Regions from separate parts of the Janthinobacterium aestuarii genome, predicted to be linked through region 1. Evidence: predicted binding sites of a transcription regulator. Region 1 holds the regulator's gene; the other holds the start of a gene.
The links. The regulator FNR, encoded in region 1, switches genes on or off when oxygen is low (the NO sensors DNR and NnrR bind a similar motif). The targets are predictions, from matches to a motif close to TTGATNNNNATCAA.

Region 1 (6,067 bases):
CGCACCATGGTCAGATACTTGCGCTGTTCCGTATCGAGCTTGGTATTGCCCAGCAAATACACCATGCCCAGCACGGCATTGAGTGGCGTGCGGATTTCATGGCTCATGTTGGCCACGAAATCGCTCTTCGCGCGGTTGGCGGCCTCGGCCCGGTCGCGTTCCTGCTCCAGTTCGGCCGCGCGCGATTCGAGTTCCTGCTGCAGGCGGTCGCGTTCGCTCATCAGGCCATTGAACGCTTCCGTCAGTTCGCCGATCTCGTCGCGCTGCTGCACCGGCACGGGGGTGAAACGGCTGCCGCTGGTGCGCAGGGCCAGCAGGGTGTCGCGCAGGCGCACCAGCGGCGACAGCAGGCGCACGGTGACCCAGCCCAGAACAAATGCGGCCAGCAGCGAAGCGAGGATGCTCCACAGCACCAGCCGGTACAGCACGCCATCGAACGGTTCGAAGGCGTCCGCGACGGGCAGCGAGGTAGCCAGCAGCCAGTTCACCGATTTCAAACGCTTGAAGCTGTTGACGGCCGTGATGCCGCGGCTGTTGGTGCTGACCATGCTGCCTTCGCCATCTTCCTTCAGCAGCTGGGTGGTCGTCAGGTTGGCGTTCGGCTGGCGCGGCTGCAGCAAGCGGCTGGTATCGGGATGCAGCACGTAGCGCGGCACGGCGCCGCGCGTGAGGATGAAGTAATAGCCGCTCTTGCCGATCTTTTCCGAGCGCAGGCGTCCCAGCAGGTTGTCCTTGTACAGGCGCAGCACGCCGATCACCACGCCGGCCACCTGGCCATCGGCGGCCAGCACGGGCGCGACCATCTGCACGATGGGCATGCCGCTCGACTTGCCGAGCATCGGCTCGGTGATCATGGGCTGGCGCGTGCGCAGCACGGTCTGGAAATACTCGCGCTCGGCAACGTTGATGCCCGTGCGCCCCGCCACTTCCGGCATGTCGGCCACGACGGCGCCATGCGCGTCGAGCACCAGCACGTCGTCGAACAGCACCAGCATCGAGCGGCGCGAATAGTATTCGCGCAATTGGGCCGGCTGGGCCATCAGTTCCGGCGGCTGCTGCCTGGCCGTCAGGGTGACGATCTGCAGCAGCATGCCCAGCTTGTCGTCGAGCTCGGCAGCGGTGCGGCTGATCAGGGACGACTGCTGGCTCAGCAGTACTCGCGTGAAGTCGTCGCGCATATGCTGCACCTGGATCATGGTGACCAGCGCGATCATGGCGATCGAGGTCAGGCTGGTGGCCAGCGCGACTTTTGCTTTGATGCCGAGAGGCTTCATGATTTCCTTTTCAGTACCGGGCGGCACAGGCGGCAGATAATGCTGTTAGGAATTTTCCTATCAATACATCAAGTTGGCAAGCGGCGCCGCGCAAATGGCCCTCCCCGCATGGGCTTTTGACGATGTTGCCATATAATTAAAGTCGGAACGTCGTTTATTCGCCGAAATTGCGGTGAAATTGGCACACGGCAACCCTGTATGCAGTAAACTTGTTGTTGCATTTTCTAAAAGGTACCGACATGACTGAAGCGCTACTCACTCCAACCTTGCCCACAGTGACCGTGGAAGCGTTGCGTGCGCGATGCTCGACCTGCAGCATGCATCAATTGTGCCTGCCGATGGGCCTCGATATGGGCGACATGGACAGGCTGGACCAGATCATCGGCCGCCGCCGCAAGATCGTGCGCGGCGCCTCGCTGTTCCGCATCGGCGACTCGTTCCAGAACCTGTACGCGATCCGCCTGGGACACTTCAAGACGTACCAGATCAATCCGGGCGGCGAAGAGCAGGTGACGGGTTTCCAGATGGCCGGCGAACTGCTGGGCATGGACGCCATCAGCGCCGACCGCCACCACTGTAATGCGGTGGCGCTGGAAGACAGCGAAGTGTGTGAAATCCCGTTTTCCAGCCTGGAACAATTGCTGGGCAATATGCCGACCCTGCTGCGGCATTTCCACCGCATGATGAGCCAGGAAATCACGCGCGAGCAAAGCGTGATGCTGTTGCTGGGCAATATGCAGGCGACGCAGCGTTTTGCCGCCTTCATCGTCAACCTGGCGTCGCGCTATGAGGCGCGCGGCTATTCGAGCAGCAAATTCCAGCTGCGCATGTCGCGCGAGGAAATCGGCAACTACCTGGGCCTGACCATCGAGAGCGTCAGCCGTTTATTGTCGAAATTCAAGAAGGAAGGCTGGCTGCGCGTCTCGAACCGCGAGATCGAGATCCTGCAGCCTGCCAAGCTGAAAGCCATTACAGCCGGTACCGACGTCTGCAAGTAAGGCTTATAGCTCTTCGTCCGCATGCAGCGCGATGCTGCGCTGCACGGGCCAGGTCCAGATGCCGGACAGGCGCCACTCGCGCTTGTCGTTTTCCACCAGCACTTGCCAGCGGCTGCGCTCGAGCATCGGCAGCGCGACCGAGAAATTGCCGGCCGCATCGGGCTGCACCAGCAGCTTGATATCCTTTTCCGGCAAAGTCGCATGCGCCAAGTGCAGCTGCAACGGCCCCTGATAGGCCTTGCCGAAGCTGTGCACGGAACCGCTCAGGCGCGCTGACGCCACGTCGTACGCCAGGCTCGTCTCCATGGCCAGGTCGCTGGCGATCGTGTCGCGCTTCAAATCCTGGTTGATCGCCTTGCCCTGCTTGTAATAATCGCCCACCACCAGCGCATCGGGCTGCGTAAAGGCGATATAGCCCATGAAGCTGCCGACGACCACGGACAGGCCGGGACCGATCATCAGCAGCCATGGCCAGCGATGCTTGTACCACGGTGCAACGGGAGGCTGCAGTTTCAGACTGTCGGACATGGTATTTCTCCTCTGTAAACGGCCAGCCCCCGTGCGGGGACCGGCCTTCCTGCATTAACGCGGCACGATGAAGACCGCGCTTTCACGCACATGCAGCGACGGGTCGTCCAGCGATTGCAATTCGATCGCAATCTTGTTCGACCCCTTCTCGCCCACGCCGTGCGGCACGCGCAGGCGGATCGGCCAGCCCAGCGTTTCCGTCGGCTGCAAGGTCACTTCTTCGCGCGTCAGCAAGGTCAGGCCCGGCAAGCCGGAGGCGCTGATCTTGAAATGCTGGCTTTGCTCGGACGTGTTCATGATCTGCAGGCGGTAGACGTTTTCGATCATGCCGTCTTCCACTTCGCGTCCCATCGAACCGCGGTCGCGGATCACGTCCATTTTCAGGGGCGTGCGCAGGGCCAGCGAGGTACATACGGCGATGATGATCAGGGCAAGGATGGAAGTGTAGATCAGGACGCGCGGGCGCATGGCGCGCTGGCGTATCTGCTTCGAATTGAAGTTGTTTTCCATCGCATGGTCGGTGCTGTAGCGTATCAGGCCACGCGGCCGCTCGACCTTGTCCATCACGCTGTTGCAGGCATCGACGCAGGCGGCGCAGCCGATGCATTCATACTGCAGGCCGTTGCGGATATCGATGCCGGTCGGACACACCTGCACGCACAGGGTGCAGTCGATGCAATCGCCCAGCTTGTCGTTGTTGCCGGCCTTCTTGCTCATGGCGCCGCGTGGTTCGCCGCGCTTGGCATCGTAGGTGATGATCAGGGTGTCCTGGTCGAACATGGCGCTCTGGAAGCGCGCGTAGGGGCACATGTATTTGCACACCTGCTCGCGCAGCCAGCCCGCGTTGCCGTAGGTTGCCAGGCTGTAGAACAGGACCCAGAACCATTCCCAGGGACCGAAATTGAGGGTGGTCACCTCGCGCGCCAGTTCCTTGATCGGTGTGAAGTAGCCGACAAAGGTAAAGCCCGTCCATAGGGCGATGGCGCCCCATACCACATGCTTGGCCGTCTTCTTGAATGCCTTGCGCACGGACGGGCCCTGCTTGTCGAGGGCCATGCGCGCGCTGCGCGTGCCCTCGATGCGGCGTTCGACCCACAGGAAAATTTCCGTGTATACCGTTTGCGGGCAAGAGAACCCGCACCACACCCGCCCGGCAATGGCCGTGACGAGGAACAACAAATACGCACAGATGATCAGCAGGGCCGCCAGATAGATGAAATCCTGGGGCCACAGCACGACGCCGAAAATGTAGAACTTGCGCGTGGTCAAGTCGAACAGCAGGGCTTGCCTGCCATTCCAGGTCAACCACGGCAAGCCGTAGAACGCGAGCTGGGTAAGCCATACGCATACCCATCGCCAGGTAGCGTAGCGTCCTTTGGCCTCGCGAGGGTAGATCTGCTCGCGGGCCGCATACATCTTGATAACTTGAGGTTCCATTACATCATTTCACGGGCGTCTGAGGATTCGACAGGCTCCAGACATACGCCGACAGCACGTGTACCTTGGATTCGCCGAGGAAATCGCTGAAGGCCGGCATGGTGTTGCTGCGTCCCTTGCGTACGGTTTCCATGATGGTATCGGCGCTGCCGCCGTACAGCCAGACCTTGTCCGTCAGATTCGGCGCGCCCAGCATCTGGTTGCCCTTCGCATCGGCGCCATGACAGGCCATGCAGGCGCCAAACTTGGCTTTGCCCAGCACGGACTTGACGGGATCCGAGGTCGAACCGGACAGGCTCAGCACATAATGGGCCACGTTCTCGACATCCTTTTCGGAACCGAGGGCGGCGCCCATCGGTGGCATCTGCCCATTGCGGCCGTGCAGGATGGTGGCCTTGATGATGTCGGGTTCGCCGCCATACAGCCAGTCCTTGTCCGTCAGGTTGGGGAAGCCCTTGTTGCCGCGTGCATCCGAACCGTGGCATTGCGCGCAGTAGGTCAGGAACAGGCGCTGGCCGATGGCTTGCGCTTGCGGATCGGCGGCCACCGTCTTCAAGTCCTGGCTCAGGTACTTGTTGAACAGGGGGCCGTAGTCGGCTTCCGCCTTCTTCAGCTCTTCCTCGTACTGGCCCGTCGATTTCCAGCCCAGGCTGCCGGCATAGTTGCCCAGGCCCGGATACAGGAACAGGTAGGCCAGCGCGAAGACGATGGTGATGTAGAACAGCCACATCCACCAGCGCGGCATCGGCGTATTGAGTTCCTTCAAGTCCTCGTCCCAGACGTGGCCCGTGGTGCCGTCGGCGGGAGCGCCGGCGACCACTTTCACTTTCGACTGCGAGTACAGCAGCACGCCACAGCCGATGATGCCCAGCAGGGACAGCACGATGATGTAGATATTCCAGAAGCCATTGGTAAAGTCAGCCATGGTTATGCTCCTTCGCCAGGTTCATCTCGGCTTCGGCCGGATAGTCGAGCGCGTCGTCGGCGAACGGCAGGCGTGCCGCCGCGTCGAAGTCGCTGTTGCTGCGGCTGAACGTCCACCACAGGATGCCCACGAACGTCGTAAAGGAAACCACCGTCATGACGCTGCTGGCGCTGTCAAACAGGTTTTCGATTGCCATGCTAATTCCTTGTTTTGATTAATGTACCGAGGCCTTGCAGATAGGCGACCAGGGCGTCTTCTTCCGTCTTGTCCTGCAGCTGCGCGGGGCCGGCGGCGATTTCTTCCTCGCTGTACGGCTGGCCCAGGCGTTTCAGGGCGCGCATCTTCGGCACGATTTCGTCAGGCACCAGCTTGGTCTTCGCCAGCCAGGGGTAGGACGGCATGTTCGACTCGGGCACCACGTCGCGCGGGTTGTTCAAGTGCGTGCGGTGCCATTCGTCGCTGTAGCGGGCGCCCACGCGGGCCAGATCGGGCCCCGTGCGCTTGGAGCCCCACTGGAACGGACGGTCATAGACGAACTCGCCGGCGACCGAATAGTGGCCATAGCGTTCCGTTTCCGCGCGCAGCGGACGCACCATCTGCGAGTGGCAGTTGTAGCAGCCTTCGCGCACGTAAATGTCGCGGCCCGCCAGGCGCAGCGGCGAATACGGCTTCAGGCCGGCGACCGGTTCCGTCGTGCTCTTCTGGAAGAACAGGGGGACGATCTCGACGGCGCCGCCGATGCTGATCACCACCGTGACCAGGGCGATCAGCAGCCAGGGGTTTTTCTCAATCCATGCATGTGAAAATTTCATTTGCTTTCGCTCCTATCAGGCGTGCGCCGCGTTCAGTTCCGGAATGCGGGCGACGGGGAGTTTGCTGCCGCGCAGGGTCATCCAGGTGTTGTA
Region 2 (6,067 bases), 2.4 Mb from region 1:
CCAGCTTCCAGCAGCACGCCGCCGGCTGGACCCTGGCCAGCGTGCGCCTGCCCACGCGCGCCGGCGAAGCCGTGCAATTCACGTGGCTGGCGAGCGATGCGCCGCACGAACGGGCGCGCAGCCGCATGAGCATTGCACCGGCCGACGGCAGCATCACGGAAAACGAGCCGTACAGCCAGCAAGCGCTCGGTGCACGCCTCGTCAACATCATTTATCCGCTGCACATGGGCACGTATTTCGGCTTGCCGGGCCGCATCATCGTTACCTTGGCCAGCCTGGGCCTGCCCTTGTTCGCCATCACGGGCTGGATGCTGTACCTGGGCCGCCGCAAGGCAAAGCGAGCTGTCCAGGCGCAGCGCGCCATGCTGGGCGCCGGTGCGCCGGGCAAGACGGACACAGGTTTACCTACCCTCGTCGCCTACGCCAGCCAGTCGGGACAGGCCGAGCGCCTGGCCCTGGAAAGCGCACGCGCCCTGCAGCAGGCCGGGGTCGCCGTCGACGTGCAGTCGCTGGACCGGTTTGATCCCGCGCAATTGCGCCAGTACGAACGGGCGCTGATCGTCGCCAGCACCTTTGGCGAAGGCGAGGCGCCGGACGGCACGCGCCGCTTCGCGCGCCTCTTGCACGCAACATCGGGCACGCCGCTGGCGGGCCTCGAATTCGGCATGCTGGCCCTGGGCGACCGCCATTACAGCGCCTTCTGCGGTTTTGGCCATGCGCTGGCGCAGCAATTGCAAGCGCTGGGCGCCCATCCATTATTCCCGCTGATCGAAGTGGACAAGCACGACCCCGCTGCCCTGGCCGACTGGTCCCAAGCACTGGCCCGCTGCAGCGGCAGCGCCATCGACGCCATCGGCGTACAGGAAGAAGCGTCGTATGCCGAGTGGCGCCTGGCGCGGCGCGTGCTGCTCAACCCGGGGAGCCTGGGCGGCGAATTGCATGAAATCACCTTGACGGGCCCGGCCGGCGCCACCTGGGAAGCGGGCGCGCTGGCGGAAATCATCGCCTGCAACGCGGATGGCAGTGATGGCGATGCAGACCATACCCACCACGCGCCCCGCAGCTATTCGCTCGCTTCGCTGCCATCCGATGGTGAACTGCAATTGCTGGTGCGCCAGGAACGCCATGCGGGCGAGGACAACCAGGGATTTGGCGTCTGTTCCGGCTGGCTCACGCGCTTCGCCCCGCTGGGTGCCAGCATCCGCTTGCGCCTGCAAGCCAATCCCGCCTTCGCTCCCGCCCTGGCCGACGTGCCCTGCATTTATATCGGCAACGGTTCCGGCCTGGCCGGCCTGCGTGCCCACTTACGCGCGCGCCAGCGGGCGGGGCTGGCCCGCAACTGGCTGCTGTTCGGCGAGCGCCAGCAAGCTTTTGACAGCGTCTGCGGCGAAGAGTTGCAAGGCTGGCTCGACGCTGGCCACCTGGCGCGCCTGGACAGGGTCTTTTCGCGCGATGGTGAAACCCGGGAATACGTGCAAGACCGCCTGCGCGCCAACGCTGAAGAGTTGCGCGAGTGGCTGGCGCAAGGCGCCATCGTCTACGTATGCGGCAGCCTGCAAGGCATGGCGGCAGGAATCGATGCTGTACTGCAAGAAGTGCTGGGCCAGGAGGGCCTCGACGCCCTGCTGGCGGCCGGACGCTACCGCCGCGACGTGTATTGACTTAGATCAGCCTGCCGCCCGCGCCGCCCGGCTATGTGGGCAGGCGCACGGTCAGCACCAGCCATCGGACTAGAGTGGAGTCATTCCCACCCACTGTCTGCGAGGCTAGCCATGAAAAATCCCTGGATGAGCATGTACCTGAGCGCCGCCAACCGCATCGCCAACACGGCGCGCGGCCACGCCACGGCCGCCGTCAAGCGCGAGGCGGCGAAAAATACGCGGCAGTTGACGCAAGTGTGGTTCGATTCCTTCCTGCCGCCCGCAAGCAAGCCACGGCGCAGCCGCAAGGCCAAATAGGCCCCTTGCAGCAGGCGAACTGGTGCAGTGCATCACAGCAATAAGTTGAAGTTACGACCAGGTGAACTAAACTGCAAGCATGGTAGTACATAAGGAAGTGACCGGCAGGCGCCGCATCCCCGCGCCGCCGCCGGGACACCGGGAGACGACCATGTTGACGCTCAAAGTGCTGGCCTGCCTTGCCCTGTCGGCCCTGATGCTTGCACCCCTCGTGTTGAGGGATACGATGCAGCTATCCGCTGGGCAGCAGTTGCAGGTGCCTAATGTCGATGCGCATGCCATGTGGAGCCATTGGCCTCGGCAATAAGACGCGTGGCTGAGAAAACACCGCTGACCGCGTTGCCGTGCCTCGTCGTACATTCGTACTGCCTTCGGCACGGCGCCTTGCCAGCGGCGTTTTTCAGCGGCGCTCGGTAACGCGGCGCATCGCTGAAACCGCTTTATTACGGAGGGAAAATTGGTTCCTACATCCATTTGTTTTTGCTTTGTTTTCCTCGCCCCCTCTTCACCATACTTTTGATCCAGGTCATGGATTTCCCTCTTCGCTGCGCCCACACTGGAACAGTCCGCTTCGCACCGCGACGGACTTAACCGGGAGCATCGGCATGGGTAAATCGCATTGGAAGGATGAGATGGCGCTGGGTGTTCCCGTCATCGACGAGGCGCATGAGGCGCTGTTTCAGGAACTGGCGCGGCTGCAGCAATTGGGCGACCAGCATTTCAGCGTGGCGTTTCGCGAGCTGATTGCGGCCGTCGAACGCGATTTCCGCGAGGAGGAGGATTTGATGGAACAAATCGCCTTTCCCTCGCTGGCCAACCACCGCGAACAGCATGCGCGCGTGCTCAGCGGCTTGCACCATGCCTGGGCCGCCGTCGATGAAGGCGACCTGGAACAGGGACGCCATGCGCTGTCGCTGTTGCCGCAATGGCTGATCTTCCACCAGGCCACCATGGACCTGGCCCTGGCGGCGGCGCTGGAACTGGTGCAGCGCCAGCCCAATTAGACGCTACAGCAGCAGCACCGTCGCCTGCTCGGGCATGACCACGCGGTAGTGTCCCGGGTATTTGTCTTCGCCATCGAAAATCTTGCAAAACACGGGCTGGTTGATGTCGTTGACGGCCGCTTCGTTCATGGGCAAGGTGGCAATCAATTGCTCGCCATCCATCAACTGCAAGGCGCTGCCCCGCTCTGCCGCGCAGAAGGCCAGCGATTGCACGTCGCTGGCGAACGGCCGCTTGTACCACGGCGTGATGGCCCGCACGGCGCGCCGGGCGTCGTGCAAGACTTGCCCCACGCGCGTGACGTTCCACGCATCGCGCGCCACGGCGGGCTGCAGGACGATATTCGCCGTCAACTCGCCCCTGCCCTTGTTCACCAGGAAAGTACCATCCTGCGCGGCGATGTCATCGTTGAGCGGCACGACAAACACGCCGCCGTCGGACACCTTGATCGGCATGGGCGCGCCATTGCCTTGCAAGGCCACGCGCACGTCGTCGATGGTGGCGCTCAGCTTGGCAGGAATCAGGCGCAGGGCCATGACCACGCTGCCGCTCGACACTTGCCACACTTTCCTGGCCGTCAGATAACTTTCGCGGTAAGCCGTGAAGCGCACGCGCGGCGCCTTGGCGTCGCTGCTGGCCGTGATCGTCACCGTTTGCGGTGGCAGCGCCTCTTCCGCTGGCGCGGCGGGCGTGACCGGCGCAAGAGGTGCTGGCATGGTATCGGTGGCGGGCGGCACGCTGGCGCTCTGCAGCGGCGCGGGAACAGCCGACGGCGTCGCGTGTTCCTGAGCCTGGCCCAGCGACGCGACACACAACCATCCGGCACAAGCGATCCATGTACGCATGCATTTCTTTCAATGAGGAAAATATTTTGTCAGCGCCTGCATTATCGCAGAAGGCCAGACCTTACGCCGCCATGGGCTTCTGCACAGTTTTGGTGCGCACGCTTGATTATTTGGCAAATACCACCTATATTGATAATGATTCCTATTCATGAAATTGAAGGAAATCGCGCGCCCTTCCTTTCCACTGCCCGTCCGCGCCGGGCCTTGCGGTGGAACTGCTATCCAAGCCAGACCACGGGCCAGCGTCACGCCATCCCCCCAGCTACTGCGCACCTCGCCAGACGAGATAGGAACACTCACGACTAAAAATATTCCAGGAAAATGATGCAATCAACGACAGTCTCCTCTTCTTCGCGCCAGCCCACCTTGCGCCCCCTCCCCCATCTGTTACACATCAGCCTGCTGAGCCTCGCGGCCGGCGTGGCCTTGCCGGCACAGGCTGCCGATGCGGCCGCGGCCGACGTCACCATGCCGGCCGTCACCGTGCTGGGCCAGTCGACGGCGACGACGGAAGGCACGCAGTCGTACACGGCAGGCGAAGCGCGCAGCGCCACGCGCATGGAGCTGACTTTGCGCGAGACGCCGCAATCGGTCAGCGTCATCACGCGCCAGTTGCTCGACGACCTGGGCGCCGTGCGGCTGGACCAGGCGCTGGCGCAGACGACGGGTATCCAGGTGGGCCAGAACGACACCGAGCGCACGCGGTTTTATGCACGCGGCTTCGGCATCAACAATCTCCAGATCGACGGCATGGCGCGCGGCGGCAATGCGCCGCTGCAAGACACGATTTTGTACGACCGCATCGAAGTCGTGCGCGGCGCCACCGGCTTGATGGGCGGCACGGGCGACCCGTCGGCCACCATCAACATGATACGCAAGCGGCCCACGAAGGAGTTCCAGGCCAGTGTCGGCCTCATCATGGGCCGCTGGGACGACCAGCGCTTCGAAGCCGACCTGTCTACGCCGCTGAACGCGGAGGGCAGCGTGCGGGCGCGCACGGCCCTGGCCTGGCAAAAACGCGATTCCTACCTGGACATGTATCACGAGCGCAAGACGGTCGGCATGGTCATCGTCGAGGCGGACTTGCGCCCCGGCACCCTGCTGACGGCCGGTGTCGACTTCCAGGACAACAAGCCCACGGGCGCCACCTGGGGTGCCGTGCCTTACTGGAATGCGGATGGCAGCCTGGCCAACTTGCCGCGCAACACCAGTTTCACGACGCCATGGAGCACCTGGGCCAACAAGCAGCACACGCTGTTCACGTCGCTGGACCAGCGCCTGCCCGGCAACTGGAATATGCATCTGGGCTACGCGCGCACGGAAAGCACGAACCGCACCACCGTCGCCTATGCGGGTGGCGGCCATCCAGACCCGGCCACGGGCGCAGGCATGCTCCTGTGGACGGGCGCCTATGGTCCGGGCAAGACCACCAACGACAATTTCGACCTGTACGCCAGCGGCCCGTTCACCTTGCTGGGGCGCAAGCACACGGCCATCGTCGGCTGGAACGGCGGCAACCAGCGCGCCCGTTCGCTCGGTGGCGAGGCGGACATCGATTACCCGGCCTTCGTTCCCGATTACCGCAGCTGGACGGGCAACATTCCCCGCCCCGTCTTCCATCCGGACGGCTCGCACTCGGAAACCGTCACGCGCCTGGCGGGCGGCTATGTCGCCACGCGTTTGAGCCTGGCCGATCCGCTGCACGTCATCATCGGCGCGCGCACGAGCACTTACCGCACGGATACGCGCAACTACGACACACGGGGCGTGCACACGGACAATAGCGACTTTTCCGAGACGCGCAATGAAGTGACGCCCTATGTGGGCGCCGTGTTCGACATCAACAAACAATATTCGGCCTATGCCAGCTTCACGCAGCTGTTCAACCCGCAATCGAGCAAGGACCGCAACAACAAGTTCCTGGCGCCGGAAACAGGCGACAATGCCGAGCTGGGCATCAAGGGGGAATTCTATGAAGGCAAGCTGAACGCATCGGCCGCCCTGTTCCACACGAAGAAAAAGAACCTGGCGGAACTCGACCGCACGGTGCCGCCCGGCTTCTTGCTGCCCGACGGCAGCCAGGCCATGGTGGCCAACGGCAAGGGCGTGACGGCGAAGGGCGTCGAGTTCGACGTTGCCGGCCAGATCACGCCCGCCTGGGAAGCGGGCGGCGGCTATACCTATCTGCACGCGGCCGAGGCCGATGGCCGCCGCGCCGCCACCACGCAGCCGCGCCATTTGCTGCGCCTGGCCACCAGCTAC

Region 2: a site for FNR is predicted at 2,475-2,488, ahead of OPV09_RS12285 (bacteriohemerythrin). Genes of this name have one in related genera too.

The regions. Positions count from the first base shown of each region.
Region 1 covers NZ_CP142523.1:272,984-279,050, reverse strand. Annotated here, with positions in the region: gene OPV09_RS01180 (response regulator) at 1-1,274, opposite strand, end outside; gene fnr (fumarate/nitrate reduction transcriptional regulator Fnr) at 1,514-2,272, shown strand; gene OPV09_RS01170 (FixH family protein) at 2,276-2,800, opposite strand; gene ccoG (cytochrome c oxidase accessory protein CcoG) at 2,855-4,237, opposite strand; gene ccoP (cytochrome-c oxidase, cbb3-type subunit III) at 4,242-5,162, opposite strand; gene OPV09_RS01155 (cbb3-type cytochrome oxidase subunit 3) at 5,155-5,358, opposite strand; gene ccoO (cytochrome-c oxidase, cbb3-type subunit II) at 5,360-5,974, opposite strand; gene ccoN (cytochrome-c oxidase, cbb3-type subunit I) at 5,990-6,067, opposite strand, start outside.
Region 2 covers NZ_CP142523.1:2,698,352-2,704,418, reverse strand. Annotated here, with positions in the region: gene OPV09_RS12300 (sulfite reductase flavoprotein subunit alpha) at 1-1,661, shown strand, start outside; gene OPV09_RS12295 (hypothetical protein) at 1,773-1,958, shown strand; gene OPV09_RS12290 (hypothetical protein) at 2,110-2,265, shown strand; gene OPV09_RS12285 (bacteriohemerythrin) at 2,564-2,962, shown strand; gene OPV09_RS12280 (hypothetical protein) at 2,966-3,805, opposite strand; gene OPV09_RS12275 (TonB-dependent siderophore receptor) at 4,130-6,067, shown strand, end outside.